DNA from 2 places in the Streptomyces sp. NPDC045967 genome. Region 2 is predicted to be linked to the other one. Evidence: riboswitches for the same ligand, from Rfam matches in the RefSeq annotation. Region 2 holds a riboswitch; the other holds the start of a gene.

Region 1 (15,316 bases), on a different contig from region 2:
CTTCATGCCGTGGGTCAGGTGACCGCCGTGGGCCAGGTTCAGGCCCATGATCGTGTCGCCCGGCTTCAGGAGCGCGAACATCGCGGCGGCGTTCGCCTGCGCACCGGAGTGCGGCTGGACGTTCGCGGCCTCGGCGCCGAACAGCGCCTTGATGCGGTCGATCGCGATCTGCTCGACCACGTCGACGTGCTCGCAGCCGCCGTAGTAGCGGCGGCCGGGGTAGCCCTCGGCGTACTTGTTGGTCAGGACCGAGCCCTGGGCCTCCATGACGGCGACCGGAGCGAAGTTCTCCGACGCGATCATCTCCAGGGTGGACTGCTGGCGCGCGAGCTCGGCGTCGACGGCGGCGGCGACGTCGGGGTCGAGTTCGTGGAGAGGGGTGTTCAGTACGGACATCAGGATCCCCTGGGTCAGTTGCCGGCGGTGAGCTTGGCGTACTCGTCGGCGGAGAGCAGGTCGCCCGGCTCCTCCGCGACGCGCACCTTGAACAGCCAGCCGCCCTCGAACGGGTCCGTGTTCACGAGCGCCGGGTTGTCGACGACGTCCTGGTTGGACTCGACGACCTCGCCGGAGACGGGGGAGTACAGGTCGCTGACCGACTTGGTCGACTCCAGCTCGCCGCAGGTCTCGCCCGCGGTCACCGTGTCGCCGACCTCGGGAAGCTGGGCGTAGACGACGTCACCGAGCGCGTTGGCCGCGAACTCCGTGATGCCGACCGTCGCGACGCCGCCCTCGGCGTCCGACAGCCACTCGTGCTCCTTGCTGTAACGCAGCTGCTGGGGGTTGCTCATGACCTGATTCTCCTGGATGCGGGGGAGTGGATACGAACAGCGGTCTCGGCCGTTGAGACGGCCGGTGGTGCGGTGACGGCGTACGGGGCTACTTCTGCCGCTTGTAGAAGGGCAGGGCCACGACCTCGTACGGCTCATGCGTACCGCGAATGTCCACGCCGACACCGGAGGTGCCGGGCGCGGCGTGCGCCGCGTCGACGTACGCCATGGCGATCGGCTTGCCCAGCGTGGGCGACGGAGCGCCCGAGGTGACCTCGCCGACGACCTCGCCGCCGACGACGACGGAGAAGCCGGCGCGCGGGACGCGGCGGCCCTCGGCGACCAGGCCGACCAGCTTGCGCGGCGGGTTCGTGCCGGCGCGCTCGGCGGCGGCCTCCAGCGCGGCGCGGCCGACGAAGTCCCCCTCCTTCTCGAACTTCACGACCCGGCCGAGCCCCGCGTCGAAGGGGGTGAGCGAGGTGGTCAGCTCGTGCCCGTACAGCGGCATGCCCGCCTCCAGGCGCAGCGTGTCGCGGCAGGACAGGCCGGCCGGGACCAGGCCGGCGCCCTCGCCCGCCTTGGTCAGCGCCTGCCACAGCTCCACGGCGTGCTCGGGGGCGACGAACAGCTCGAAGCCGTCCTCACCGGTGTAGCCCGTCCGGGCGATGAGCGCCGGCACCCCGGCCACCGTGCCCGGCAGGCCCGCGTAGTACTTGAGCCCGTCGAGGTCGGCGTCGGTGAGCGAGGAGAGGATGCCGGGGGACTGCGGACCCTGCACGGCGATCAGCGCGTAGGCGTCGCGGTCGTCGCGGACCTCGGTGTCGAAGCCGGCGGCGCGCTCGGTCAGCGCGTCCAGGACGACCTGGGCGTTGGAGGCGTTGGCCACGACCATGAACTCGGTCTCGCCGAGACGGTAGACGATCAGGTCGTCGAGGATCCCGCCGTCCTCCTGGCAGATGTGCGTGTAGCGGGCGCGGCCGACGCCGACGGTGGAGATGTTGCCGACCAGCGCGTAGTCCAGCGCCTTGACGGCTTCCGGGCCGGTCAGGGTGATCTCGCCCATGTGGGAGAGGTCGAAGAGGCCGGCCCGGGTGCGGACGGCGTGGTGCTCGTCGCGCTCGCTGCCGTACCGCAGGGGCATGTCCCAGCCCGCGAAGTCGGTCATGGTCGCACCGAGCGAGCGGTGCAGCGCATCGAGTGCGGTCAGGCGGGGGGCGTTGCTCATGGGTGTGGCTCCCGGGTCCCAGGGCATGACATGACGAGGAAGGTCCTCCCCATCTGTCATCGGAACCTGAGAGGTTCGCCGAGAGTTCCCTCCGCAGGCGGGGGAGATCGGCTTGCACCTTGGGTGGAGCCGCCCGTCGGACGGCCCGCTTTTCAGATCTGCCTCATCCACGCGGTACGGGGCCTGAGAGATTCAAGGGAGGTTCTTGCTCCTTCGGCGCCCGGGCACGGCCTTGCGGCGTGCCGGGACTCTCCCGCGCGGATTCAAGCGGCCGGTATGCAGTTGGTCCAGATGGCGCACATCATTGCACGCCACCGCCGTGATCGGGGGTGGGGCCCCGGAAGTGACCCGCGGGGCACGGGGCGGGGCGCGGGCCGGAACGGAACCGGGGGTGCCGGATTACCGTCTCTTTACACTCAGGGGGAAAGGGTCCCGGTGACCCGATGCGGGGGAGGCGAACACTGTGCGGAGATTCGGAGTGGTGGCGGCCGCGGGGATCGTGGACGCGGTGCCGACGCAGCGCGGCGGCCCGGCCGCCTGCGCGGGAACGGACGCCGGCCGGGTACGGGACCTGCGGGGGACCGGGGCGCGGGGGGCGCGCCGGCTCTCCTTCGCCGAGGGCGACCTCGTCGTGGTGTCCGGCCTGCCGGGCGGCGGCAAGAGCACGCTGATCAAGAGGGCGGCCGAGGGCGCCGCGATCGACTCCCAGGACACCCGCGAGCGCTGGGAGCGGAGCATGCCGGCCGCCCTGCCGTACGCGGCGTACCGGCCGCTGGTGCGGGCCGCGCACTACTGGGGGCTGTGGCGGGCCCTGCGCTCCGGCGCCTCGGTGGTCGTGCACGACTGCGGTACGCAGGCCTGGGTCCGCGGCCTGCTCGCGGCGGTGGCGCGCCGCCGCGGCCGGGCGCTGCACCTGGTGCTCCTCGACAGCAGCCCGCAGGAGGCGCTGTCCGGGCAGGCGGCGCGCGGGCGCCGCGTCTCGGCCTACGCCTTCGCCCGCCACCGCGGCGCCGTGGCGCGGCTCCTGCGCGAGGCGGAGGCCGGACGCCCGCCGGTCGGCTGCGCCTCGGTCACCCTGCTGGACCGGCCGGCGGCGGCCGCCGTCTCCCACATCGCCTTCCCCTCCTAGCCGCCGGGCCGCATCCAGCCCGTCCGGCGTCCGGGTGGCGGCTCCCCTGGCGGAGCCCGGGGCGGGCCGGGCCGATAACCTCGCCTCGACACGCGCGGACCACAGACGGAGGCAACGGGCACATGGAAGGCAGCGTCAGCGGAAACGGCTGGCCCGGGAACGAGCTGGAGCAGGTGCTCGGCGCCGCGCTCGGGCAGCCCGATGCCGGGGCCCGGATCCTGGAGGTGCTGGGCCGCAGCAAGGTCTGGGTGCCCCTGCCGGGCGGCGGCTCACCGGACGCCGGGAGCCTGGACCTGCCCACCATGGACATCGGCGGCGCGGCATACGTCCCCGTCTACAGTTCCGAGGCCCAGTTCCGCTTCTGCGCCGGCCCCGGCATGGACTTCGCCGTGGCCCCGGCCGTCGAATTCGCGCGCGGCCTGCCCCCGCAGCTCGGCATCGCGCTCAACCCCGAGGGCGCCGTCGGCGTCCCCCTGCCGCCGCCCGCCGTGGCGGAGCTGTGCCGCACCGGGAGGTCCCCGCTCGACGGGCCGGCCACCGGCGGCCGGGTCCGGCTCTACGAGCCCGACTGGCAGGAGGACCCGGTGGACTTCCTGGCCGCCGCCGGCGAGGAGTTCCGCGCCACCGGCGTGGTCGCGGCGGCGCACCGCTGCCTCGCCAGCGTCGAGGGCGGGGAGCCGGAACTGTTCATCGGCGTCCGCCTGGTGGGATGGGAGCCCGAGACGCAGGGCGCCCCGATGGAGGCCCTCGGCCGCGCCCTGGCCCGGGTGCCGGCGCCCTGGCCGGTGCAGTTGATCCTCCTCGACGCCGTGCAGGACCCGGTCACGGACTGGATTCGTGAGCGCGTACGCCCCTTCTACCTTCCGTAGGGCCGCTTAAGCTGGGGTACGCGTGGACGACGGGCGGACGAAGAGGGGTACCGGGTGAGTGCGTCAGGCACGGCCGCGGCCGGGCAGGTCGAGCACATGCTGCGCCAGGTGACTCCCGGGCGCTATGAGAGCTACGAGTCACTTCTGCACGCCCTCGCCGAGGGCCGGCTGTGGATGCTGCTGTGGCAGGGGCAGGCGGGCTCCGCCGACGCCCAGTACGGCGGCATGGAGGTGGAGGGCCTCGGCTACGCGCCGTGCGTCACCTCCCCGCAGGAGCTGGCCGCCAGCGGCTGGAACCGGGGATACGAGGTGGTCACCGGGCGGGACGTGGCCCGCGCGCTCTACCCGGACCGGTGGGGCCTGTGGCTCAACCCGCACGCCCAGGGCGGCGGACTGGGCGTCCCGTGGGCCGACCTGCGCCGGGTCGCGACCGGCCTGGACCGGATGCCGGCCGGGCCGCTGCGGCTGTCCGAGCCCTCCCTGGAGCTCCCGCAGTTCTACGGGCTGCTGACGCAGCACGCGCACCGCACCCCGGCCGTCCGGTCGCTGCGCCGCGCCTGGGTGCAGCCCGCGCTGGGCTCCCCGTACCTCGCCGTCGGGCTCGACCTGTACGACGCCTCCGCGCCCGCGCTGGAGTCCGTGCGCGAGATGATGCGGCAGTCGGTCGGCGTGGTTCCCGAGGGCGTCCCGGTGTGCACGGTCGCGCTGGCGGACGAGCACGACCCCGTCGCGATGTGGCTGCGCGCGCAGTCCCGCCCCTTCTACGACCGCGAGGGCCAGGCCCCCGCCTACTGACGGCGCCGTTCCGGCCGCACGCCGACCGGATCCCGCGCATCCGCATACCGAGACATCCTTCTCGAAGGCCGCACCGGCCCCACCGGTGCGGCCTTCGGCATATCCGCCGAATGCACCCAAGATCCGCCCCGGAAAAGGCAGTTGGGCCGGATGTCCGTTCCGCGCCGAACAAGCGGTGTTTCACCGCTCACCAGAGCACGCGGTTCGGATAACGGAAGGTGGCGGTGCAGATCACGGTTGCGCATCACATCCCCGGCAGGTCTGGCGGCAGATTGAGAGGCCGTTGAAGACTCCCCCCACCGAAGGCCGGTCAATCTGACAACCACCAGCCCTTCACGTGCACTTCAGGCGCATTTCGCGCCATTCGCACCACACGCGACGCCGAACGAAACAAGCCGCCACAGCGGCGGGCATGGGCCGGCCACCGTCGGCCGAGAGGGGTCCCCACCACGATGACGGCACCACTGCACGACACCACCGCGGCCGAGCCCGCAGCCGTGGACGCCCCCGGAATCCCCCAGAAGGCGATCGAGGGACGTTCACCCTGGAAGATCGCCTGGCTGCGCCTCAAGCGTGACAAGGTCGCCCTGGCCGGCGGTGTCATCGTGCTCCTGCTGATCCTCGTCGCGATCTTCGCGCCGCTGATCGTCAAGGCGTTCGGCCACCCGCCGGAGGAGCTGCACGAGGACATGCTGGACCCGCTGCTCGGCCTGCCGGCAGGCGACTGGGGCGGGATCAGCGGCGACTTCCTGCTGGGCGTGGAACCGGTCAACGGCCGCGACGTGTTCAGCCGGATCGTCTACGGCGCCCGGATCTCGCTCCTGGTCGCCTTCCTGTCCGCCTTCGTGGCGGTCTCGCTCGGCACCTTCTTCGGCATCATCGCGGGCTACTTCGGCGGCTGGATCGACGCGGCGATCAGCCGGGTGATGGACCTCCTGCTGGCCTTCCCGCAGCTGCTCTTCATCATCGCGCTGATCTCCGTCGTCCCCGGCAAGCTGTGGGGCTTCGAGGGATCGGGCCTGCGCATCGCCGTCCTGGTGCTGGTCATCGGGTTCTTCGGCTGGCCCTACATCGGCCGCATCGTGCGCGGGCAGACCCTGTCCCTGCGCGAGCGCGAGTACGTGGAAGCCGCGCGCAGCCTCGGCGCGGGCCGCATGTACATCCTCTTCCGCGAGCTGCTCCCCAACCTGGTGGCGCCCATCACCGTCTACTCGACGCTGATGATCCCCACCAACGTGCTGACCGAGGCGGCGCTCAGCTTCCTCGGCGTCGGCGTCAAGCCGCCCACGCCGTCCTGGGGGGAGACCCTCTCCACGGCCGTGCGGACCTACGAGGACGATCCGCTCTTCATGATCTTCCCCGGCGTAGCGATCTTCATCACCGTGCTGGCCTTCAACCTCTTCGGCGACGGCGTCCGCGACGCCCTCGACCCGAAGGGCTCCCGCTAGCCGCAGCAGGGCACACCAGGAACCGGCTCCGAGCCGTTCGTTCACCGTAACTACACCGGAGGTTGCGAGCATCGTGACTACCCATCGCACGTCGAAGCGCAGGCTCGCCGCTGGCACGGCCACCGTGCTCGCGGTCATGCTGACCGCGACCGCCTGTGGCGGAAACGACAAGGACGCCAAGGACGACAAGGCCGCGTCCGGCGGCGGTTTCAACGCCGGCATCAACAAGATCGCCAACCCGTCGGACAAGAAGGGCGGCGAGCTCAAGTTCGTCGGCACCCAGGAAGCCGACTCGTGGGACCCGCAGCGCGGTTACTACGGCTTCATGTGGGACTTCTCGCGCTACTACACGCGCCAGCTGGTCAGCTTCAAGCCGGGCCCGGGCCCCGAGAGCACCGAGCTCGTCCCCGACCTCGCGACCGCCAAGGCCGAGATCAGCGACGAGGGCAAGACGTACAAGTACACCCTCAAGGACAACGTGACCTGGGAGGACGGTACGCCCATCACCGCCCAGGACATCAAGTACGGCATCGAGCGCACCTGGGCCCAGGACGTCATCTCCGGCGGCCCGGTCTACCTGCAGGAAGTCCTCGACCCGAAGCTCGAGTACCCGGGCCCGTACAAGGACCCCAGCCCGGACAAGCTCGGCCTCAAGCAGATCGAGACCCCGGACGCGAAGACCATCGTCTTCAAGCTCCCGAAGGCCAACGGCGACTTCGAGCAGATGCTGGCCATGCCGGCGGCGAGCCCGGTGAAGCAGGACAAGGACACGGCGGCCAAGTACGGCCTGCGGCCCTTCTCCAGCGGCCCGTACAAGATCGACTCGTACGAGCCCAACAAGAGCATGAAGCTCTCCCGCAACGAGAACTGGAAGCGCGAGTCGGACACCATCCGCAAGGCGCTGCCGGACACCATCTCGGTCACGTTCATGGCGAACGCGGACGACATGGACAAGCGCCTGATGAACGGCGAGTTCGACCTGGACCTCAACGCGACCGGCATCGGCCAGGCGGCCCGCGCCACCGCGCTGAAGGACCACAAGGGCAACCTGGACAACGGCCAGACCGGCTTCATCCGGTACGCCGTCTTCCCGCAGACCGTCGCGCCGTTCGACAACATCGAGTGCCGCAAGGCCGTCATCTACGCGGCCGACAAGAAGTCCCTGCAGACCGCCCGCGGCGGCCCGCAGGCCGGTGGTGACATCGCCCCCAACATGCTCCCGCTCGGCATCAAGGGCTCCGACGCCAAGTACGACCCGTACGAGGTCCTGAAGAACGACGGCAAGCCGAACGTCGAGAAGGCCAAGGAGGCCCTCAAGGCCTGCGGCAAGGAGTCCGGCTTCAAGACCACCATCGCGGTCCGCAACAACAAGCCGGTCGAGGTCGCCACGGCCGTCTCCCTGCAGAACGCCCTGAAGCAGGTCGGCATCGAGGCCGACGTCGACCAGTTCGACGGCGCCCAGACCTCCGGCATCATCGGTTCGCCGAAGGTGGTCAAGGACAAGGGCTACGGCATCATCATCATGGGCTGGGGCGCCGACTTCCCGACCGGTCAGGGCTTCTCCCAGCCGCTGGTCGACGGCCGCTACATCCGCCAGAGCGGCAACAACAACTTCTCCGAGCTGAACGACCCGGCGATCAACAAGCTCTTCGACGACGCCATCGCGGAGACCGACCCGAACAAGGCCGGCGACATCTACAAGCAGATGAACCAGAAGGTCTCCGAGGCCGCCGTCTACCTGCCCTTCGTCTACGACAAGACGATCACCTGGCGCGGCTCCCGCCTCACCAACGCGTACACCACCGACGCCTACAACGGCCGGTACGACTACGCGTCGCTCGGAGTCATGAAGTAACGGTTCACCCGTCAGGCAGTCAGCCAGGCAGTCCAGTTCCAGTGTTCCAGTGCCACACCCGCTAGGCACGAAGGGCAGGTGATGGCCGCGGTTCCGGCCTGGGGGCGCCCTCCAGAAGAGGGCGCCCCCGGGCCGCAGCCAGGCCGAGCGCAGTGCTTGCATATCTCCTCCGACGGATCTTCGCCGTCATCGTCATGCTGTTGGTCATCTCGCTGGTGACCTTCGGAATCTTCTTCCTCTTCCCGAAGCTGATCGGGACGGATCCGGCGCTGTACTTCGTCGGCAAGCAGTCCGACCCCGCGGCCATCGAGGGCATCCGGCAGAAGATGGGTCTCGACGACCCGATCCTCGTCCAGTTCGGCAAGTTCGTCGTCGGGCTGGTGGCGGGTCGTACGTACGCCAACGGCTCCGACGTCACGCAATGCGCCGCGCCCTGCTTCGGCTACTCCTTCAAGACCGAGCAGGAGGTGTGGCCGCTGCTGCTGGACTGGCTGCCGGTCACCCTGTCGCTCGCCGCCGGCGCCGTCGTGCTCTGGGTCATCGGCGGTGTCGCCACCGGCGTCATCTCCGCCCTCAAGCGCGGTACGGCACTGGACCGGTCGGCCATGGGCATCGCCCTCGCCGGCGTCTCCCTCCCCATCTACTTCACGGGCATGCTGTTCATCGCCTTCTTCTCCGACCAGCTCGGCTGGTTCGGGCGCCCCGAGGCGACGTTCGCCGACGACCCGGGCAAGTGGCTCAACGGCATGGTCCTGCCGTGGGTCTCGCTCGCCTTCCTCTACGCGGCGATGTACGCGAGGCTGACCCGCGCGACCATGCTCGAAGTCCTCAACGAGGACTACATCCGCACCGCCCGGGCCAAGGGCCTGACCGAACCCGTCGTCATCGGCAAGCACGCCATGCGCTCCACGATGACGCCGATCCTGACCGTCCTCGGCCTGGACCTCGGCGCCCTGATGGGCGGCGCGGTGCTCACCGAGTCCACGTTCTCGCTGCACGGCCTCGGCTACAACGCGGTCCGCGCCATCAGCGACCACGACCTGCCGGTCATCCTGGGCATCACCCTGATCTCCGCGTTCTTCGTCGTCGCCGCGAACCTCATCGTGGACCTCCTGTACGCGGTGATCGACCCCCGAGTGAGGCTGTCATGACCGATCTCACCCAGACCGGAGCGCTGAACGAGCCGGTCGGCGGTACGCGGCCCTCCACCGCCTTCCTCGAGGTCCGCGACCTCAAGGTGCACTTCCCGACCGAGGACGGACTGGTCAAGTCGGTCGACGGGCTGTCGTTCACGCTGGAGAAGGGCAAGACCCTCGGCATCGTGGGCGAGTCCGGCTCCGGCAAGTCGGTCACCTCGCTCGGCATCATGGGCCTGCACCGCGTGGGCCAGTACGGCCGCCAGCGGGCCAGGATCTCCGGCGAGATCTGGCTGGACGGCAAGGAACTGCTCTCCGCCGACGAGGACGAGGTGCGCCGGCTGCGCGGCCGGGAGATCGCGATGATCTTCCAGGACCCGCTGTCCGCGATGCACCCGTACTTCACCGTCGGCAAGCAGATCGCCGAGGCCTACCGGGTCCACCACAAGGTCGACAAGAAGGCGGCGCGCGCCCGCGCCGTCGAGCTCCTCGACCGGGTGGGCATCCCCGAGCCGCACAAGCGGGTCGACAGCTACCCGCACGAGTTCTCCGGCGGCATGCGCCAGCGCGCCATGATCGCGATGGCACTCGTCAACAATCCCGAGCTGCTCATCGCGGACGAGCCGACGACCGCCCTGGACGTCACCGTCCAGGCGCAGATCCTCGACCTCATCCGGGACCTGCAGAAGGAGTTCGGCTCGGCGGTCATCATGATCACGCACGACCTGGGCGTGGTCGCCGAGATGGCCGACGAGCTCCTGGTGATGTACGGCGGCCGCTGCGTCGAGCGCGGCACCGCCGAGAAGGTCTTCTACGAGCCGCGGCACCCCTACACCTGGGGCCTGCTCGGCTCGATGCCGCGCATCGACCGCGAGCAGACCGAGCGCCTGATCCCGGTCAAGGGCTCCCCGCCCAGCCTCATCAACATCCCGAGCGGCTGTGCCTTCAACCCCCGCTGCCCGTACGCCGACGTACCCAAGGGCAACGTGACCCGCACGGTGCGGCCGGAGCTGGTCGAGGAGGACGGCAGCCGCCACTGGTCCGCCTGCCACATGTCGCAGGAGGAGCGGACCCGGATCTGGACCGAAGAGATTGCGCCGAAGCTGTGAGCGACATCAAGAAGACGGATCCGCCCGTCATTCCCGAGCAGGCCACGGACTCTCCCGACGCCTCCGCTCCGGCTCCCGAGGTGCTGCTCAAGGTCACCGGCCTGACCAAGCACTTCCCCATCACCAAGGGACTGCTGCGCCGCAAGGCGGGCGCCGTCAAGGCCGTCGACGGCCTCGACTTCGACGTCCGGCGCGGTGAGACCCTCGGTGTCGTCGGCGAGTCCGGCTGCGGCAAGTCGACCATGGGCCGGCTGATCACGCGACTGCTCGAACCGACTGGCGGGAGCGTGGAGTTCGAGGGCAAGGACATCACGCACCTCGGCGTCGCCGGGATGCGGCCGCTGCGCCGCGACATCCAGATGATCTTCCAGGACCCGTACGGCTCGCTGAACCCGCGGCACACGGTGGGCACGATCGTCAGCGCGCCGTTCAAGCTCCAGGGCGTGGCGCCGGAGGGCGGCCTCAAGGCGGAGGTGCAGCGCCTGCTGTCCCTCGTCGGCCTCAACCCCGAGCACTACAACCGCTACCCGCACGAGTTCTCGGGCGGCCAGCGCCAGCGCATCGGCATCGCGCGGGCCCTGGCGCTGAATCCGAAGCTGGTGGTGGCGGACGAGCCCGTCTCGGCGCTCGACGTCTCCATCCAGGCGCAGGTGGTCAACCTGCTGGACGACCTCCAGCAGGAGCTCGGGCTCACCTACGTGATCATCGCGCACGACCTCTCGGTCATCCGTCACGTGTCGGACCGGATCGCGGTGATGTACCTCGGCAAGATCGTCGAGCTGGCGGACAACGCGTCGCTGTACGGGGCCCCGATGCACCCGTACACCACGGCGCTGATGTCGGCGGTGCCGGTGCCCGACCCGCGGCGGCGCGGTGCCAAGAGCGGCCGGATCCTGCTCAAGGGCGACGTGCCGTCGCCGATCTCCCCTCCGAGCGGCTGCCGCTTCCACACGCGGTGCTGGAAGGCGACGCAGATCTGCGCCACGCAGGAGCCGCCGCTGCTGGCCCTGAAGACGGGCCACCAGGTGGCCTGCCACCACCCGGAGAACGCCCCCGACCAGGCGCCGGGCGACCGGCCCCTGCCGGGCGCGGCCGACGCGGTGGCCACGGTTTCGGAGTAGCGGCCGAAAGCGGGGGCGGGGCTGGACCTCCATCCAGCCCCGCCCGCGCGACCAGCCCCGCCCGCGTGCCGTCGCGGCCGCCCCGACCCCGGCCTCCGGTCCGGCCCGCCCCGGACTCCGGCCGCAGCCCCGCCCCCCTTGGCTCCGGCCCCCGCCCGTACCGCCCGGTGGCCGGGCCCCGGCCGGCCGGGGGAGCGGCGCGGGTGACAATGAGCTGGTGCTCCACGATCTCTTCCCGCCCGGGGTCCAGCATGCGCTGGACCTCGCCGGCATCTTCGTCTTCGCCACCGCGGGCGCCCTGCTCGCGGTCCGCAAGAACTTCGACGTCTTCGGCATCGCCGTCCTCGCCCTGGTCACGTCCCTCGGCGGCGGCCTCTTCCGCGACCTCGTCATCGGCGCGGTCCCACCGGCCGCCTTCGGCGAGCTCAGCTTCTTCGTGACCCCGCTGATCGCGGCCGCGCTCGTCTTCTTCCTGCACCCCGAGGTCCAGCGGATCAACCGCGCCATCAACGTCTTCGACGCGGCCGGACTCGCCCTCTTCTGCGTGACGGGCACGACCAAGGCGTACGAGTTCGGCCTCGGCCTCACGGCGTCCGCCGCCCTGGGACTGGCCACGGCCGTCGGCGGCGGCGTCCTGCGCGACGTCCTCGCCAACGAGGTGCCCTCACTGCTGCGCGACCGCGAGATGTACGCCGTGCCGGCCGTCGTCGGAGCCGCGATGGTCGCCGTCTTCATCGGGCTGGACTTCCTCAACGCCCTGACCACCGGCCTCGCGATCGTCACCACGTTCGTCCTGCGCCTGCTCGCCATGCGCTACCACTGGCGCGCGCCGCTGGCCTGGAACCGCCGCTCCTCGGTGGCCGAGGAGCCGTAACAAAAGAAAGCTACCGCTTAGTAGGGAGCGGGTGTACCGTCGGTTGCATGTCACACGCAGCTGCCCAGGCAACCATCGGCGACAGCGAGTTCGACCGCGACACCACCGTCACCGCGCGCGCGGGCGAGCCCGGGGTGTACGACGCGGAGCTCTCCGCCGGTTGGACGATCATCAGCGCCGTCAACGGCGGATACCTGCTGGCCCTCGTCGGCCGGGCCCTGTCGGCGGCCCTGCCGCACCCGGACCCCTTCACCGTCTCCGCGCACTACCTGACTTCCTCCGTGCCCGGCCCCGCCGTGATCCGCACGCAGGTCGTACGCGTCGGCCGCACCCTCTCCACCGGTCAGGCCTCGCTGTTCCAGTACGACGAGAGCGGCGCCGAGGTCGAGCGCATCCGCGTCCTCGCCTCCTACGGCGACCTCGCCGCCCTGCCCGACGACGTGCGCACCACGGCGCTGCCGCCCGGCATGCCGGCGTACGAGGACTGCGTCGGCCCCGAGGCCGGCCCGGCGCCGATTCCCGGGAGCTCCGCCATCGTCGACCGGCTGCGGCTGCGGCTGGATCCCGCCACCGCGGGGTGGGCGCTGGGCGCACCCTCGGGCAAGGGCGAGATGCGGGCCTGGTTCGAGCTGGCCGACGGCCGCGACGCCGACCCGCTGTCCATGCTCCTGGCGGTGGACGCGCTGCCGCCGACCTCCTTCGACCTCGGCCTGATGGGCTGGACCCCGACCGTGGAGCTCACCACCCACGTCCGGCGCCGGCCGGCCCCCGGCCCGCTGCGGATCTCCATCACCACCCGCAACCTGGCGCACGGCTTCCTCGAGGAGGACGCCGAGGTCTGGGACTCGACCGGGCACCTGGTCGCCCAGTCCCGGCAGCTCGCCCGGGCGCCCCGTACCTGACGGGCGGCGCCCCGCACCCGCCGGCCGGGGCCCGGTACCCGGCGGGCGGCGCCGGGGCGGCCCCGCGGGCTCGTAGAATCGGGGGATCATGGCCTACCTCGACCACGCCGCCACCACCCCGATGCTGCCGGAGGCCGCCGCGGCGATGTCCGCGCAGTTCGCCGCCACGGGGAACGCGTCCTCCCTGCACGCCGCCGGCCGCCGGGCGCGCCGCACCGTCGAGGAGGCCCGCGAGGCCCTCGCCGACGCGATCGGCGCCCGCCCCAGCGAGGTGGTCTTCACCGCCGGCGGCACGGAGGCCGACAACCTCGCCGTCAAGGGCCTGTACTGGGCCCGCCGGGACGCCGACCCGGCCAGAACCAGGGTCCTGGCCAGCCCCGTCGAGCACCACGCCGTGCTCGACGCCGTCCACTGGCTCGCCGAGCACGAGGGCGCCCGGGTCGAATACCTGCCCGTGGACCGCTACGGGCGCGTGCACGCGGAAGCCTTCCGTGAGGCGGTCGAGCGCGACCCCTCCGACGTGGCCCTGGCCACCGTCATGTGGGCGAACAACGAGATCGGCACCGTCATGCCGGTGCGCGAGCTGGCCGCCATCGCCCGGGAGCACGGCATCCCGCTGCACTCCGACGCCGTCCAGGCCGTCGGGCAGCTCGACGTGTCCTTCGCGGACAGCGGCCTCGCCGCCATGACCGTCAGCGGCCACAAGATCGGCGGCCCGTACGGCATCGGCGCCCTGCTGCTGGGCCGCGACCAGAGCCCCGTCCCCGTCCTGCACGGCGGCGGCCAGGAGCGGCACGTCCGCTCCGGCACCCTCGACGTGCCGGCCGTCGCCGCCTTCGCGGTGGCGGCCGTCCTCGCCGCGGAGCGGCGCGAACGCTTCGCCGCGGAGGTCGGCGGGCTGCGCGACGAGCTGATCGCGGCCGTCCGCGCGGCCGTACCGGACGCCGTGCTCGGCGGGGACCCCGAGGACCGGCTCCCGGCCAACGCCCACTTCAGCTTCCCCGGCTGCGAGGGCGACTCCCTGCTGCTCCTGCTCGACGCGCAGGGCATCGAGTGCTCCACCGGCTCGGCCTGCACCGCCGGCGTGGCCCAGCCCAGCCACGTCCTGCTGGCCGCCGGCACCGACCCCCGGCTGGCCCGCGGCACCCTGCGCTTCTCCCTGGGCCACACCTCCACCAAGGAGGATGTCGCCGCCCTGGCCGCGGCCATCGGCCCGGCCGTCGAACGCGCCCGCACGGCCGGCCTCAGCTAGGCCCCGTCGTCGAAGTCCCGCCCGGCCCGCGACGCCCGGCACCGGGGCCGACCAGCTCTACTTCGACGACAGGACCTGGGCGTCTTCCGGATCAGGCCGGACCCGCCAGGGACTCGCCGACCATGCGGATGTACCGGTCCCAGTCCCAGTGGCGGCCCGGGTCCGTGTGGTCGGCGCCCGGGACCTCGGAGTGGCCGACGATGTGCCTGCGGTCCGCCGGTATGCCGTACCTCCGGCAGACGTCTGCCGCCAGCCGGGCCGACGCAGCGTACATCGCGTCCGTGAAGTCCTTCGGGCGGTCCACGAACCCCACGTGCTCGATGCCGACACTGCGCTCGTTCATGGAGCGGCTGCCCGCGTGGAACGCCACGTCCAGCTCGCGGACCATCTGCTCGATGTGGCCGTCCCCGCGCACGATGTAGTGGGCGGACGCCTTGTGCCACGGGTTCTTGAAGGCGTCCACGGAGGACGCGAAACCGCCCTGGGTGACATGGACGACGATCCGGTCCACCCGGTAGTCGTCGGGCCGGTCCGCCAGCCGCCAGTTCGCCGGCGAGGCCGCCGTCCAGCTCGCGCCCGGGTGATCGAGCTCCCCCTCCCGGCGCGGCTTGCTCACCCCTGGCAGCAGCCACCAGGCCCGGCCGATCTCCTCGCGCCCGGCGATCGCGGCGGCCGCCACGACCCCCAGTCCGCCGAAGAGCACCGCCCTGCGCGTCCTGCCCGGCCCCTTCGGCGCTCCGGGCGCCTTCGAGGTCTTCTTCCCCTGCTCAGCCATGTGATCCACCCCCCACAGCCGATAACGCGCCGTGGCCCCGCGCGGTTCCCCGTACC
Region 2 (15,316 bases):
CAGGCGCCGACGGGAGCCGGGCGGGTCAGCCTCCGGCGGGCGCCTCCCGCCCGGGGCCCACCGGCCAGGTGTGCACGGGGTCGCCCTTGTGCATCAGCTCGGTGTAGCGCCGCGTCGTCGCCGCCAGTGCCGCCCCGCGGTCCAGGCCGGAGGCGAGCGCCCGGTGGTAGGTGTCCACCTGCCAGGTCGCCCCGTTCACCCGGCGCCGGCAGCGCTCCTCGATGATCCCGAGGTAGCGGTCGCGGTCCGCGGGCTCGATCCCCCACGCGTCCAGGCCGGCCGCCGCCATCGGCAGCAGTTCGTCCAGCACCAGCCGGACCGCGGACACGCTGGCCAGTCCCCCGGCCCGGCCTCGGCGCGGCCAGCGCAACCGGGCGTCGATGCCGTACCGGCACGCCGCGTCGAAGTTGGCCTCCGCCTCGGCGAAGGGCAGCCGGGTCCACACCGGGCGCGGCTCGTCGGCGAGGGTGCGCACGAGCCCGTAGTAGAAGGCGGCGTTGGCGACGACGTCGGCGACGGTGGGCCCGGCCGGCAACACCCGGTTCTCCACGCGCAGGTGCGGCACCCCGTCGGCGACGCCGTAGACGGGCCGGTTCCAGCGGTAGACGGTGCCGTTGTGCAGGACCAGCTCCTGCAGCCCGGGCACCCCGCCCTCGGCCAGCACCCGCAGCGGCTCCTCCTCATCGCAGATCGGCAGCAGGGCCGGGAAGTAGCGCACGTTCTCCGCGAAGAGCTCGTACGCCGAATCCACCCAGCGCTGCCCGAACCAGGTGCGCGGCCGCACCCCCTGCGCCTGGAGCTCGGGCGGCCGGGTGTCGGTGGCCTGCGTGAACAGCGGCGGCCGGGACTCCCGCCACAGCTCGCGCCCGAACAGGAACGGCGAGTTGGCGCCCACGGCGATCTGCGCGGCGACCACCGCCTGGGCGGCGTTCCACACGTCCGCGAACCGCCCCGGGGTCACCTGAAGATGCAGCTGCACGGAGGTGCAGGCGGCTTCCGGCACGATCGACCCGGTGTGCCAGACCACCCGCTCGACCCCGTCGATGTCCAGGGCGAAGTCCTCGCCGCGCATCATCAGTATCTGCTCGTTGAGCAGGGAGTACCGGTCGACCGCGGAGAGGTTGGCGGTGACGAGGTCCTCGCGTGTGATCGTCGGCAGAATACCGATCATCACCACCCCGGCGTCCATCTCCGCGGCCTGCCGGTGCGCGTAGCCGAGGCCCGTGCTGAGTTCCTCCGCGAGCTGGTCGAATACCCGGCCGCCGAGGCGGTGCGGAAGGACGTTCACCTCCAGGTTGAACATTCCGAGTTCGGTCTGGAAATCGGAGCTGGCAATCCGCTCCAGCACCTGGGCATTGACCATGCGCGGCAAACCGTCGGCGCCCGCCAGATTCAGCTCTATCTCCAGTCCCATCATGTTCCTGGGACGATCGAACCTCTTCTCCGCCAGAAGTCGCTCCAACCCCTCCAAGCACTCGTGAAGCTTCCTTCGATACCGCTGCCGATCGGACAGGTCGAACCCGCCTGCCACGACCTTCTCCCCCATCGAAGCTTCCCTCCTCGAGTGCGCCTGGCCCGGTGGCACCCAGCGCGCATGTACGGTCGATGATGCCCCGGCAGCGTGATCCATAATGCGGCGGGGGCGTGTGCGGCGAGGAGCGCGCGCCGGTTTGGCCGACGGGCGTTTTGGCACATTCACCTGGCAAGCGGGTTTGCGCAAATTCCGCGTCGACTTTGCCCGTTCACGTTAACCGGCGCTTTCCAGCCGAGCCCCTTTCCGGTAACCTCCGAGGTCAGGGAGGCACGTTCGCGCCGACCCGGCATGAATCCCATGCCAGCGGGACCGGTAAGCGCCTTGCCTGCAATAGGCAGGACAGCTAGCCGAAACACCGCGTGAACACATGTCGTATAAACTCCGCAAACGAGGCAGAGAGTTGGCGCGCGGCCATTGCCCCTCAGCCCCCCTCTGGCCCCAGAATGCGACAGCGCCGTCCGCACCTGCCCCCGTTCCACCGGTCTCCCAAGTGAGAGGCGACCCACCATGCCGCTGCATGTCCCTCCGGCTCCCGCGCCCGCCCTGCGCAGCGTCCTCGCGGCCCTGGGCTCCCCCACCGCCGTCCACGAGGCACACACTCCCGCCCTGCGTGCCCTCCAGGGGCCGGTGACGGCCGAACTCCCCCTTCCGGTACACGTGCTGGACCGGTTGAACATCGCGGACCGGACGTCCTGCGGCAGGCCGCCCCGCACCCGCCTCATCGGCTGGCGCTTCCTGATCCGCGGCGGCGACCGCTACGTCGCGGCCGCGGACACCCGGCTCACACCGGACGGCTGGGCCTTCTCCCACTTCTTCGAGGGCCCCTATGTGGCGGCCACCGAACGCGCCCTGCGTCAGGCGGAGTCGCTCGGGACGGCGTACCAGCCGCGGCTGCTGTCCGTTCCCGAGCTGTACATGCTGACGCTGTGGCTGCACGGGGCGGTGGGCGCGGACGCCTCCGCGGGCCTGCCGGCGGGCGAGGACCTGCTGATCCCCCTCGCTCCGGCCCCGCCCGGCATCGCCGCGTACCGGCCCCACCCGGTCTCCGAGCTGCTGCCCGTCCTGACCCACCGGCTGACCCCCGCGGCGGCGCCCGTCCCGCCCACGTTGGCGGCGCCGGCGGCGTGAGGGGCCGGGCGGCGTGAGCGATCCGGTGGCCCGAGTGGCCCATTCGGCCTAGCCCGCTCGGACCACCGGCGAACCATCCGAAAGGACGGGGGAGTTGGCGTGAACCGCCCGCACGAGTGATGCGTCATCAATCTGTGAGGACAGCTGGCGCGAAATACCTGCGAAGCGGCTGTCGTGGGGGAAGACTGAGGACAAGCTCCCCGCAGGTGCGGGGATGACCCAGGGGGACGGCCATGAACGACGCATCGAGCCGTAGCACGCAGACCACACCGCAGCGAAAGAACGCATCCATGTGCCAGCACCAGCCAGCCTGCCCGACAGCCGAATCCGCCGACCGGGAGGCCGCGCTCCCGGTGGCCAACCACCCGGAACAGGGCTGGAGCCTGCTGTGCAACGGCGTCCTGCTCTTCGAGGACACCGGTGAGCTGCTGCCGGACGGCCAGATCATCGCCCCGCACCGCCCGCTCGCGGCGGCCCAGGTGATGAGGGCCGCCTAGCGGGCCGAACGCGGCGGACCGGCGGCGGCAACGACGAAGGGGCCGATCCGGGAGTTCTCCCGGACCGGCCCCTCACTCATGTCAGTTGTCGTACTCGTCCAGCGGCGGGCAGGAGCACACCAGGTTCCGGTCGCCGAACGCGCCGTCGATGCGGCGCACCGGCGGCCAGTACTTCTCCGCGGCCGTCACTCCGCCGGGGAAGACGGCCTCGTCGCGGGTGTACGGGTGGTTCCACTCGCCGCCCAGCGCCGCCGCCGTGTGCGGGGAGTTGGCCAGCGGGTTGTCGTCCGCCGGCCATTCGCCGGCCGCGACCCGGTCGATCTCGCCGCGGATGGCGATCATCGCGTCGCAGAAGCGGTCGATCTCGGCGAGGTCCTCGGACTCGGTCGGCTCGATCATCAGCGTGCCGGCCACGGGGAAGGACATCGTCGGCGCGTGGAAGCCGTAGTCGATCAGGCGCTTGGCGATGTCGTCCACGCTCACGCCCGTCGTCTTCGACAGCGGACGCAGGTCGATGATGCACTCGTGCGCGACCAGGTTGCCCGGGCCGGTGTACAGCACCGGGTAGTGCGGCTCCAGGCGCTTGGCGATGTAGTTGGCGCCGAGCACCGCCACCTGCGTGGCGCGCTTGAGGCCCTCGCCGCCCATGAGGCGCACGTACGACCAGGAGATCGGCAGGATGCCGGCCGAGCCCCACGGGGCGGCCGAGATCGGGCCGACGCCCGTCTCCGGGCCGGCCGTCGGCTGCAGCGGGTGGTTGGGGAGGTAGGGGGCGAGGTGCGCCCGGACACCGACCGGACCGACGCCGGGGCCGCCGCCGCCGTGCGGGATGCAGAAGGTCTTGTGCAGGTTCAGGTGCGAGACGTCGCCACCGAAGTGACCCGGCTTCGCCAGGCCCACCAGGGCGTTGAGGTTGGCGCCGTCCACGTAGACCTGGCCGCCGGCCTCGTGCACCTGGGCGCAGATGTCGGCGACGTGCTCCTCGAACACACCGTGCGTGGAGGGGTAGGTGATCATCAGCACGGCGAGCTCGTCGCGGTACTGCTCGATCTTGGCGCGCAGGTCGTCCGCGTCCACCTCACCGTCGTCGGCGGTCTTGACGACGACGACCTTCATGCCCGCCATCACGGCACTGGCCGCGTTCGTGCCGTGCGCGGAGGAGGGGATCAGGCAGACGGTGCGCTGCTCGTCGCCGTTCGCGCGGTGGTAGGCGCGTACGGCGAGCAGCCCGGCCAGTTCACCCTGGGAGCCGGCGTTGGGCTGGATGGAGACCTTGTCGTAGCCGGTGACCTCGCAGAGACGTTCCTCCAGCTCGTTGATGAGCGTGAGGTAGCCCTCCGCCTGCTCCGCCGGGGCGAAGGGGTGCAGCTGGCCGAACTCGGGCCAGGTGACCGGCTCCATCTCGGTGGTCGCGTTGAGCTTCATGGTGCAGGAGCCCAGCGGGATCATGCCGCGGTCCAGCGCGTAGTCCTTGTCCGACAGCTTGCGCAGGTAGCGCAGCATCGCGGTCTCGGAGCGGTGCTGGTGGAAGACGGGGTGGGTCAGGTAGGCGTCCGAGCGCAGCAGGCCCTCGGGCAGGGTGTCGGCCGTGGCCGCGTCGAGCGCCTCGATGTCGGCCGTGACCCCGAAGGCGGCCCAGACGGCCTCGATGTCGGCGCGCAGGGTGGTCTCGTCGCAGGCGACGGAGACGTGGTCGGCGTCGGCCGAGTAGAGGTTGACCCCGCCCTCGCGGGCGGCGGCGACGACCTCGGCGGCGCGGCCCGGGATCCGGGCCGTGATCGTGTCGAAGTACGCGCCGTGCACGATCTCGACCCCGCCGGCCCGCAGGCCCGCGGCGAGCAGCGCGGCGTAGCGGTGGGTGCGGCGGGCGATCGTGCGCAGCCCGTCCGGACCGTGGTAGACGGCGTACATGGCGGCCATGACGGCCAGGAGCACCTGGGCGGTGCAGATGTTGCTGGTCGCCTTCTCGCGGCGGATGTGCTGCTCGCGCGTCTGCAGCGCCAGGCGGTAGGCCTTGTTCCCGTCCGCGTCGACGGAGACGCCGACGAGGCGGCCCGGCAGCGAGCGCGCGTGCTTGGCCTGGACGGCCATGTAGCCCGCGTGCGGTCCGCCGAAGCCCATCGGGACGCCGAAGCGCTGGGTGGTGCCGACGGCGATGTCGGCGCCCAGCTCGCCCGGGGAGGTCAGCAGGGTCAGCGCGAGCAGGTCCGCCGAGACGGTGACGATGGCGCCGAGCTCGTGCGCCTGGTCGATCAGCGGCTTGATCTCGCGCACGGCACCGGAGGCGCCGGGGTACTGGAGCAGCACGCCGAAGACGCCGCGCTCGGCGATCTCGGCCGGGATTCCGTCCGACAGGTCCGCGACGACGACCTCGACGCCCGTGGGCTCGGCGCGGGTCTCGATCACGGCGATGGTCTGCGGCAGCGCGTCGGCGTCGATCAGGAAGACGCCGTCCTTGACCTTGCCCACGCGGCGCGCGAGCGACATGGCCTCGGCCGCCGCGGTGCCCTCGTCGAGCAGCGAGGCTCCGGAGGTCGGCAGGCCGGTCAGGTCGGCGACGACCGTCTGGAAGTTCAGCAGCGCTTCGAGGCGGCCCTGCGAGATCTCGGGCTGATACGGCGTGTAGGCGGTGTACCAGGCCGGGTTCTCCATCACGTTCCGCAGGATCACCGGCGGCGTGAAGGTCCCGTAGTAGCCGAGGCCGATCATCGAGGTCAGGACCTGGTTGCGGTCGGCGAGTGCGCGCAGCTCGGCGAGCACCTCGGCCTCGGTGCGCGCCTCGGGCAGGTCGAGCGCTTCGGCGGTCTTGATGACATCCGGTACCGCGGCTGCGGTCAGTTCGTCCAGGGAGCCGTAGCCCACATGGGCGAGCATCTTCGCCTGCGCCTCGGCATCCGGGCCGATGTGGCGCTGCTCGAAGGGGATGCCTCGCTCCAGCTGGGAGAGCGGAATGCGGTTGGCGGTCATGTACGGAGGCCTCCTGGTCGTATGACCTGCGAGGGGCACCACGGCGCGGGCACCCGGACGGCCTCCCCCTCTGTCATCTCAACCTGAGAGCTTCACCGGATCCGCGGAGGTCGCCCGAGGGGTCCGGTTTTCACCGTCGGTGAGGAGAGGGACCGGCACTGCGCGCCCGGTACCCGCCCCTGCTTTCCAGAGTGGCCTCGTCCGTGCGGTACGTATGCCTGAGAGATTCCGGGGAGGATTTGCTCCTTCGGCGCCTCCGTCTCGTTCATTCGGAGGACTCTCCCGCACAGGGTCGACAGCCACCACCCAGCCTACCAGCGAGGATCCGGGGCACTCCCCGAGTGGCCTCCCGTCCCGTTATGCACTTCTGTAGTGCTTACGGAGGAGTTGCGACGATGTGGAGGGACCGTGCAGACCGACATCGATCCGCGCAGCCTGATCGGCCGCAAGGCGTTCGACCGCAACGGCACCAAGATCGGCACCGTCGACGAGGTCTACCTCGACGACGCCACGGGCGTACCCGAGTGGGCGGCCGTACGGACCGGCCTGTTCAGCCGGGACGCGTTCGTCCCCCTGGAGCCGAGCGAGCTGGTCGGTGACACCCTTCGGGTGCCCTTCGACCGTTCCCTGATCAAGGACGCCCCCGACTTCGGGGTCGGCCGCCACCTCTCCCCCGAACAGGAGCTGCAGCTCTACCACCACTACGGCCTGGACGTGACGCTGCCGAGTGACTTCCGGCACGATTTCGGGCACCTGGCCGGCGACGAGGGCTGAGGCGTCCGGTCAGGACGGCGCGCGGGGCCCGGACTGCGGCTCCTCCCCCACCAGCGGAAGCGGATCGGACGGCTCCAGCTCGGGGTCGTCCACCCGGAAGGTCCGTACCCGACCCGGCTCCGAGCCGGGCCGCTCGAACCGAACGGTCACCCGCCCGACTCCGCTGCCCTGCACCCACCCGGGCCCGTGCACCGCGTGCCGCACGTCGCTCCCGGCCGCCCAGCGCCGCTCGGGAGCGGCCTCGGGGCCGGGGGGCGGCTCCGCGCCCGCCCCGCCCGCCGAGCCCTCCAGGCCCCCGGCAGCGGCCCCGCCCGACCCTCCGGCCCCAGCTGCCGCGCCCGACCCACCGGCCCCGTCGATCGCACCGGTCCCACCGGCCCCGCCGGCCTCCCCCGACTCGCCCTGCGGCCCGACCGCCAGCGACTGGGCGAACAGGTCCTCCTGCGTGTAGTCGGCAAGCCCGGTCACGCCCACGCCGAGCAGCCGGACGCCGCCCGTGGTGTCCACGCCCTCCAGCAGCCGCGCCGCGGCCTCGCGCACGACCGCGGGGTCGTCCGTGGGCCCGCGCAGCGTCTCGGACCGGGTCAGCGTCGAGAAGTCGTAGCGGCGCACCTTCAGGACGATCGTGCGCCCGGAGTGCCCGGATCCGCGCAGCCGCTGCACGCACCGGTCCGCGAGCCGCTGCACCTCGGTCCTGATCCGCACCCGGTCATGCAGGTCGATGTCGAAGGTGTCCTCCACCGACACCGACTTGGCGTCGCGCTCCGCCACCACCGGCCGGTCGTCGATCCCCTGGGCCATCCGGTACAGCCCCACCCCGTGGGAACGCCCGAGCATCCGCACCAGCTCGTCCTCGCCGGCCTCCGCCAGGTCCCCCACCGTGGTGATGCCGGCCCGGCGCAGGTGTTCACCGGTGGCCGGCCCGACCCCGGGCAGGGTCCGCACCGGCATCGGAGCGAGGAGCTCGCGCTCGGTGCCCGGCTCGATCAGCAGCAGCCCCGCCGGCTTGGCCTCCTCCGAGGCCACCTTGGCCAGCATCTTCGAGCCGGCCAGCCCGACCGATCCGCTCAGCCCCGTCGCGGCCCTGATGTCCGCCCGCAGCCGCTCTCCGGTGGCCCGGGCGGCGAGCGCGTCGAAGGCGGTGCCGCCCGCCTCCAGGTCCACGAAGGCCTCGTCCAGCGAGAGCGGCTCGACCAGCGGCGACAGCTCCCGCAGCAACGCCATCACCACATCGCTGACCTGCCGGTAGAGCGTGAAACGCGGGATCAGGTAGGCGCCGTTCGGGCAGAGCCGGCGCGCCTGGGCCATCGGCATCGCCGAATGCACCCCGAACCGCCGCGCCTCGTACGAAGCGGTGGCGACGACCCCGCGCGGCCCGAGCCCGCCGACGATGACGGCCTTGCCGCGCAGGCTGGGCTTCGACGCCTGCTCCACGGACGCGTAGAAGGCGTCCATGTCCAGGTGCAGGATGGTCGGGGCGGCTCTCACGTGCCCGATGCTGCCCTACGGGACTGACAATCCCGCGGCCCGGTTCACCCGGCCCGGTTGCGCCGCGCGGCCAGCTCGTCCGTCGGGTTGTGCCGGACGAGCGTCTCCCCGGTGTCCACCCGCTCCCCGTGCAGCTGGGACAGCGCGTTCTCCACGTCGCGCCACACCACCCCCACGGCGATGCCGAAGACGCCCTGCCCGCCCTGGAGCAGGCTCACGACCTGGTCCGGCGAAGTGCACTCGTACACGGTGGCGCCGTCACTCATCAGCGTCATCCGCTCGAGGTCGCAGAAGCCCCGGTCACGCAGGTGCTGTACGGCCGTGCGGATGTTCTGCAGGGCCACCCCGGTGTCCAGGAAGCGCTTGACGATCTTCAGGACGACGACGTCGCGGAAGCTGTACAGCCGCTGGGTCCCCGAGCCGTAGGCCGGGCGCACGCTCGGCTCCACCAGGCCCGTCCGCGCCCAGTAGTCGAGCTGCCGGTAGGTGATGCCGGCCGCGGCGCACGCCGTCGGCCCGCGGTAGCCGACCTGTTCGGGCGCCGGGTCACCGCCGACCGGTCCGACCGGCGTCGACTCCGGCTGACGGCGCGCGGAACCGGCCGCGTTGCCGTGCAGGGGGTACGGTCCACCGTCACTCCGTACGGGGATGCCCCCGGTCGTACCGTCGCCCGTGATCCTCACGCCGACCCTCCGTCCTTGCCTGCCCACCTCGAAGGTAGGCAGTCACCCGGGGTGCGTCAACGATCGCCACACTCGGCACGCCGAGTGATAATCACCCTGAGAGTGGTTTCCCGTATCCCTTTGCGGGGAAAGGCTACTCGAATGGGCTGACAGTCCCCGGTGGATGACACGGCGGACGCGGGCGCCGCGTCACTGGGGGCCGGTACCGAAATCCTCGGGCGAGATCTGGTCCAGGAACTCGCGGAACTTCTCCACCTCGTCCTCCTGCTCGTCCGGAATCGCGATCCCGGCGTCGTCGAGCACGCCGTCACTGCCGTAGATCGGCGTCCCCGTGCGCAGGGCCAGCGCTATGGCATCGGAGGGCCGCGCGCTCACCTCCACCCCGCTGGCGAAGACGAGCTCCGCGTAGAAGACGCCCTCCCGCAGATCCGTGATCCGGACCTCGGTGAGCTCCTCGCCGACCGCCTCCAGCACGTCCTTGAACAGGTCGTGCGTCAGCGGGCGGGCAGGGGCCATCCCCTGCTGCGCGAAGGCAATGGCGGTAGCCTCCCCAGGACCGATCCAGATGGGGAGGTACCGGTCGCCTCCCACTTCACGCAGGAGCACGATCGGTTGGTTGGAGGGCATTTCCACCCGGACACCCACAACGTCGAGCTCGTTCACACAGCAACCCTAGGACCTGCCCGGCAGGTTTGGGTAGTCGGGGCCCCTCCCTCAGGGCAGCCGGACCCCGAGCGCGGTCTGTACCAGGGCCTCGTGGAGCCGTACGCACAGCCCCGCGAGCTCCTTCGTGGTGGTCTCCGCATGGGCCCGGGTCTGAGGGTTGCGGTGCCGCCGCAAGGGTGCCACGACCTGCTCCACGAGACCGGCCTCCCGGTCCGCGGCGGCCTTCACGGCCCGCAGGTGCCGGGGCTCCAGCCCGAACCGCCCCAGGTCGGCCACCAGCCGGGCGACCGTGACCGCCTCGGCGTCGAAGCCGCCTCCCGGCGCCTCCGCCAGCAGGCCGTAGGACTCCCACTCGACCAGCCGGACCTCGTCCACCCCGGCGGCCGCGATCAGCTCCGCGCGGCCCACCCGGGCCACCGTGGGCCCCTGCGGACCGGCGTCTGCGCAGAGGGCCGCAGATCCCGCCGGATCGACGGACTCCCCGTGCGCCGTGGGCGCCGGAATGCGGATCCGCTCACCGCGGGCCAGCGCGTCGAGCTGCTCGCGGATGACCTTCAGCGGCAGATAGTGGTCGCGCTGCAACCGCAGGACGCGGGCGAGCCGCTCCACGTCCTCGGTGCTGAACTTGCGGTAACCGGAGGGGGTGCGTCTGGGCTCGACGAGCCCCTCAGCCTCCAGGAACCGGATCTTCGAGATGGTGACATCGGGGAACTCGTCACGCAGCGTGGTGAGCACCGTGCCGATGCTCACCAGCCGCCCGGCCGAGCCGGCGGCGCCGTTTCCGGCGCCGCCCGTCGGGGTGCGCAGCATGGGACCTTCCCTCTTGGTCTCCCCGGACGCGGTCCGGGGAGGGGGTCAGACGCTCCGCAGGCTCGCGTAGAAGACCAGCCGGTACTTGCCGATCTGCACTTCGTCGCCGTTGTTCAGCGCGACGGAGTCGATCGGCTCCCGGTTGACATACGTGCCGTTGAGGCTGCCGACATCGGAGACGGTGAAACCGCCGTCCTGGCTCCTGCGGAACTCGACATGGCGCCGGGACACGGTGACGTCGTCCAGGAAGATGTCGCTTTGCGGGTGCCGGCCCGCCGTGGTCAGCTCGCCGTCCAGCAGGAAGCGGCTGCCGGAGTTGGGACCGCGCCGCACGATCAGCAGGGCGGAGCCGGGCGGCAGCGCTTCCACCGCGGCCTGGGCCTCGGGGGACAGCGAGGACGACACGTGCTGTTGTCCCGACACCTCGGCCTCGTAGGCCTCCAGGCCCGAGATCGAGATGGTGGAGGTGGTCTCCGAGGCGCGCTCCGGCGTCAGACCCGCCCGCAGCGGCGCGCCGCAGTTGGAGCAGAACCGGCTGGCCGCATCGCTGCGGTGTCCGCACCTGCTGCAAACCTGCTCGGCCGACATGGACGGCTCCTCGCGCCGCGGCTGCCCCGCGGAGGCGTTGGTGGCATACGGGTCGGGCGCAAACCCTCCACCCGTACTTGAGGTTGATGGTTCACCGAAACCTATGCGTCCGGTACCAGCGGGGTCAACAGACGACGCGCCGTGCCCGCCCGGAATGTCACCCCCGCCCGCGACCTCGTCACGGAAGAGCGGCCGGTCGCCCTGCCCTTCCGCATCACCCTGACCGGCACGGTGGCGTGCCGGCCCGCTTTCCTCGCGGTTCTTCTTGCCGAACAACTTCTCAAACAACTTCACGGGCGATTCCCCTTGACCGAAACAGACCCGCCCGTGGGGCAGGACGAACTCCGCATGCACACACCTGCCGACCCGGACATTCTCACAACGTCCGTAACCACCAGACAGTTTCCACCACGCACCGCGACTTCGGTGCGTCGACCCCCCGCAGGCGTCCGCCCGCGTGAGCCGGTCCACTCCCCGCTCCGCGTCCTCACGATGACGACCGAGCGTAGTCAGGCTGCTTCACAGCCCGCAAGGCATCCACAATGATCTTCGTCGGCCGTGTGACGAGGACCGTGGCCTGTTCCTTCTCCAACGTCTGGACGACACCGCCGGGGATGTTGAGCGCGGGCTCCAGATCCTGCGGCTTGCCGATCACCTTGAACTCGTACGGTTGTGTGATCTTCGTTCCGTCGATGCCGACGCCGCCGTTCTCGTCCGAGAAGTACGAGCCCGCCACCACACGCACCCCGTTGATCTGGATCGCCTCGGCCCCGGCCGCCCGCAGTTCCTGAAGCGTGTCCAGCAACTGATCGGACCGCACCTGGCCCTTGGGATCGGTGATCCTCAGTGTGATACCGGGCCCCTGGGCTGCCACCGTACCGGCCAGGATGCCGAGTTGGCGCTCCTTCTCCACGGTCTGCTTGCGCGCCTCTTCCGCCTGGTTGGAACTGCTCTCCAGTTCCTTGCGCTGGTCCTCCAGCCGCTGCTTCTCCTCCTCCAGGCGCTTGGTCCGCCCGTCCAGCTCGTCGAGGATCCGTACGAGGTCCTCCTGGCGGGCCCCGCGCAGGGCACTGGAGTCGCTGGTCGAGCGCACCTGGATGGCCAGCCCGAGCCCCAGGACGAACAGCAGCAGGGCGACGATCAATTGGGCCCGGCTCACCCGCGGCGGCCACAGCCCGGCCGCGAGCCGCTGCCGGCCCGTCTGCTCGGGCGCCTCCTCCGCGGCTTCCGCCCCGGCTTCCGTCCCCTGCTGCAGAGGCTGCTGCGGACCGTTCGGCTCCTCGGGCGGAGTGCCATGCGTACTCATCGGCCTCACGCCCGGAACACGTGCCGGCGGATGGCCGCGGCGTTGGAGAAGATGCGGATGCCGAGGACCACGACCACGCCCGTGGACAGCTGCGAGCCGACACCCAGCTTGTCGCCGAGGAAGACGATCAGCGCCGCCACGACCACGTTCGAGAGGAACGACACCACGAAGACCTTGTCCACGAAGATGCCGTCCAGCATCGCCCGCAGACCCCCGAACACCGCGTCCAGCGCCGCCACCACGGCGATCGGCAGATAAGGCTCCACCACGGCCGGTACTTCGGGCCGGACCAGAAGCCCGACCACCACTCCGGCCAAGAGGCCCAGTACCGCGATCACGATGCACCCTTCTGCTGCTCTGCTGTGGCTGTACGTACGGTCAGGCTCGACGCCGCCGGCAACCGCACCTCGTCGGCGGCGGACAGCGTGGAGCGGATGCCGTAGCTCTCCTGCAGCACGTGCAGGTACTGGCCGTCCGGCGACTCCTGGAAAGCCGCACCCAGCCGCTTCTTGTCGCCGACCGCCAGCACCTCGTACGGCGGCACCAGCGGCCTGTTGTCGACCAGTATCGCGTCACCGGCCGCCCTGATCGCCGAGAGCGCGGTCAGCCGCTGGCCGTTGATGGAGACGGCCTCCGCCCCCGACTGCCACAGCCCGTTGACGATCTTCTGCATGTCCCGGTCCCGGACCCGGCCGGTGTCCGAGAAGCCGGCGCTCTCCCGCGGCCCGTCCCCGCCGCCCGACGACGCGCCCTTCGCGTCGTCCACGACGAGCTTGATCCCGGGACCGCGCACCTCCGTGGCACCCGACAGCAGCGCGACGAGCTCGCCCTGACCGCCCCCGGGCTGCTTCAGCGCCGCCCGCTGGCGCTCCGCGACGTCCGTCCGGAGCCGCTCGATGTCCCGCTCCAGGGCGTTCGCGCGCTCATCGGCGCGCTCCACCCGGTCGATCAGCTCGTGCCGCTCCTTGACCAGCACCGGCGCGGCCACCCGCGCCTGCGCGGCGCCCAGCGTGACGACCATGGCGGCGAGCACGAGTCCGGCGGCGAGCGCCAGTTTGGCCTTCAGCGTGCGCGGCAGGCCCGCCGTACCCTCCGCCTCACGACGGGCCGCGGCCTGCGCGTAGCCCTCGTCGAGACCGTGGTCCATCACGTGCGTCAGCAGCGACATGGAGGCGTCCGGGCGCGCGGGCGCAGGAGACGCCGAACTCCGGCTGTGGGACGGCTGCGACATGCCGCACATCGTCGCATGTCGGCGGCGTACACACCCAATGCGCCCGTGCGGGCCGGGCGGGAGAACTCCCCGCCCGACCCGCACGACTCCGGTCCGTACGCGCCGCTCAGCGCCCGGCGCCGTCCACCACCGCGGCCCACTCGTCGAGCAGCGCCTGCGCCGAGGTGTCGTCGGGACCTTCGGCCCACAGGTGGGTGACCGCCTCCGCCGGGTCCGGCAGCACCAGCGCCCAGCGCCCGTCCGCCTCCACGACCCGCACTCCGTCGGTGGTGTCCACCTGCCGGTCGCCGGCCGCCTCCACGACCCGGCGCATCACGAGCCCCTTCACCGCCCACGGCGTCGGCACGTCCCGCTTGAGGACGTGCGCCCGCGGGATCCTGGCGTCTATCTGGCTGAGGGTGAGCTGCGTCCGGGCCACCAGCCCGAGGAGCTGCACGAACGCGGCCGCCCCGTCGAAGACGCTGCCGAACTCCGGGACGATGAACCCGCCCCGCCCGTCACCGCCGAAGATGGTGCTCTCCGCCCGGCCCACCCGCGTCAGGTCGTCGGGCGACGTCGTCGTCCACTCCACCTGCGTGCCGTGGTAGGCCGCCACCTGCTCGGCGACACGGGTCGTGGTCACCGGCAGCGCCACCTTGCCGCTGCGCTTCGCCGCCGCCACCAGGTCGAGCATCACGAGCAGCGCCCGGTCGTCCTCGATGATCCGACCGCGCTCGTCCACCAGCGAGATCCGCTCACCGACCGGGTCGAAGCGCACACCGAATGCGGCCCGCGCCGAAGCCACGATCTCCCCGAGCCGCACCAGCCCGGCCCGCCGCGCTTCGACGGTCTCGGTCGGCCTGGACTCGTCGAGCCCGGGATTGATCGTCAGCGCGTCCACGCCGAGCCGGCCCAGCAGGCTGGGCAGGACGAGCCCGGCACTGCCGTTGGAGGCGTCCACGACGACCTTGAGCCCCGCGTCGGCGATCCCGGTGGTGTCGACCCTGCGCAGCAGCGAACCGGTGTAGGCGTCGAAGACACTGCTCGGGAACTGCAGGTCGCCGATCTCCCCGGGGAACGCCCGCCGGTACTCCTGGCGTGCGTACACCCGGTCGAGCTTGCGCTGCTGCTGGAGCGAGAGGTCCGCCCCCCGCTCGTCCAGGAACATGATGTCCACGGAGTCCGGCACACCCGGCGAGGTGCGCAGCACGATCCCGCCCGCGCTACCGCGGGCCGTCTGCTGCCGTGCCACGGGCAGCGGCACGTTCTCCAGGTCGCGCACGTTGATGGCGCTGGCCTGGAGCGCCGAGATCACCGCCCGCTTGAGCGCCCTCGCACCTCGGGAGTGGTCACGCGCGGTGGTGACCGTCGCCCCCTTCTTCAAGGTCGTCGCGTACGCGCCCGCGAGCCGCACCACCAGTTCGGGGGTGATCTCCACGTTCAGGATGCCGGAGACACCACGCGCACCGAACAGGTGTGCCTGGCCTCTGGACTCCCAGATGACGGACGTGTTGACGAAGGCGCCGGCCTCGATGGTCTTGAACGGGTAGACCCGCACATTGCCCTGGACGATCGATTCCTCGCCGACGAGGCACTCGTCCCCGATGACCGCGCCGTCCTCGATCCGAGCGGCCCGCATGATGTCGGTGTTCTTGCCGATGACAC

The links. A riboswitch is a leader RNA that binds a small molecule or an ion and turns the genes downstream of it on or off. The one in region 2 is predicted to bind glycine.
Region 1: linked by a shared signal. The riboswitch ahead of gcvT (glycine cleavage system aminomethyltransferase GcvT) and the one ahead of gcvP (aminomethyl-transferring glycine dehydrogenase) in region 2 are both predicted to bind glycine.

Annotation. Positions count from the first base shown of each region.
Region 1 covers NZ_JBWKLE010000003.1:422,284-437,599, forward strand. Annotated here, with positions in the region: gene glyA (serine hydroxymethyltransferase) at 1-396, opposite strand, end outside; gene gcvH (glycine cleavage system protein GcvH) at 411-791, opposite strand; gene gcvT (glycine cleavage system aminomethyltransferase GcvT) at 880-1,995, opposite strand; glycine riboswitch at 2,158-2,261, opposite strand; gene AC07FY_RS08875 (AAA family ATPase) at 2,459-3,124, shown strand; gene AC07FY_RS08880 (enhanced serine sensitivity protein SseB) at 3,247-3,993, shown strand; gene AC07FY_RS08885 (enhanced serine sensitivity protein SseB C-terminal domain-containing protein) at 4,048-4,788, shown strand; gene AC07FY_RS08890 (ABC transporter permease) at 5,241-6,236, shown strand; gene AC07FY_RS08895 (ABC transporter substrate-binding protein) at 6,310-8,091, shown strand; gene AC07FY_RS08900 (ABC transporter permease) at 8,244-9,242, shown strand; gene AC07FY_RS08905 (ABC transporter ATP-binding protein) at 9,239-10,336, shown strand; gene AC07FY_RS08910 (ABC transporter ATP-binding protein) at 10,342-11,457, shown strand; gene AC07FY_RS08915 (trimeric intracellular cation channel family protein) at 11,675-12,331, shown strand; gene AC07FY_RS08920 (thioesterase family protein) at 12,379-13,233, shown strand; gene AC07FY_RS08925 (cysteine desulfurase family protein) at 13,322-14,485, shown strand; gene AC07FY_RS08930 (N-acetylmuramoyl-L-alanine amidase) at 14,577-15,260, opposite strand.
Region 2 covers NZ_JBWKLE010000019.1:112,179-127,494, forward strand. Annotated here, with positions in the region: gene AC07FY_RS27640 (glutamate-cysteine ligase family protein) at 26-1,546, opposite strand; gene AC07FY_RS27645 (hypothetical protein) at 2,042-2,662, shown strand; gene AC07FY_RS27650 (DUF5999 family protein) at 2,953-3,159, shown strand; gene gcvP (aminomethyl-transferring glycine dehydrogenase) at 3,241-6,126, opposite strand; glycine riboswitch at 6,323-6,421, opposite strand; gene AC07FY_RS27660 (PRC-barrel domain-containing protein) at 6,535-6,900, shown strand; gene AC07FY_RS27665 (DNA polymerase IV) at 6,910-8,388, opposite strand; gene AC07FY_RS27670 (MerR family transcriptional regulator) at 8,433-9,071, opposite strand; gene AC07FY_RS27675 (bifunctional nuclease family protein) at 9,261-9,734, opposite strand; gene ftsR (transcriptional regulator FtsR) at 9,786-10,547, opposite strand; gene AC07FY_RS27685 (FHA domain-containing protein) at 10,593-11,537, opposite strand; gene AC07FY_RS27690 (DUF881 domain-containing protein) at 11,623-12,441, opposite strand; gene AC07FY_RS27695 (small basic family protein) at 12,447-12,779, opposite strand; gene AC07FY_RS27700 (DUF881 domain-containing protein) at 12,776-13,681, opposite strand; gene AC07FY_RS27705 (sugar phosphate nucleotidyltransferase) at 13,779-15,316, opposite strand, start outside.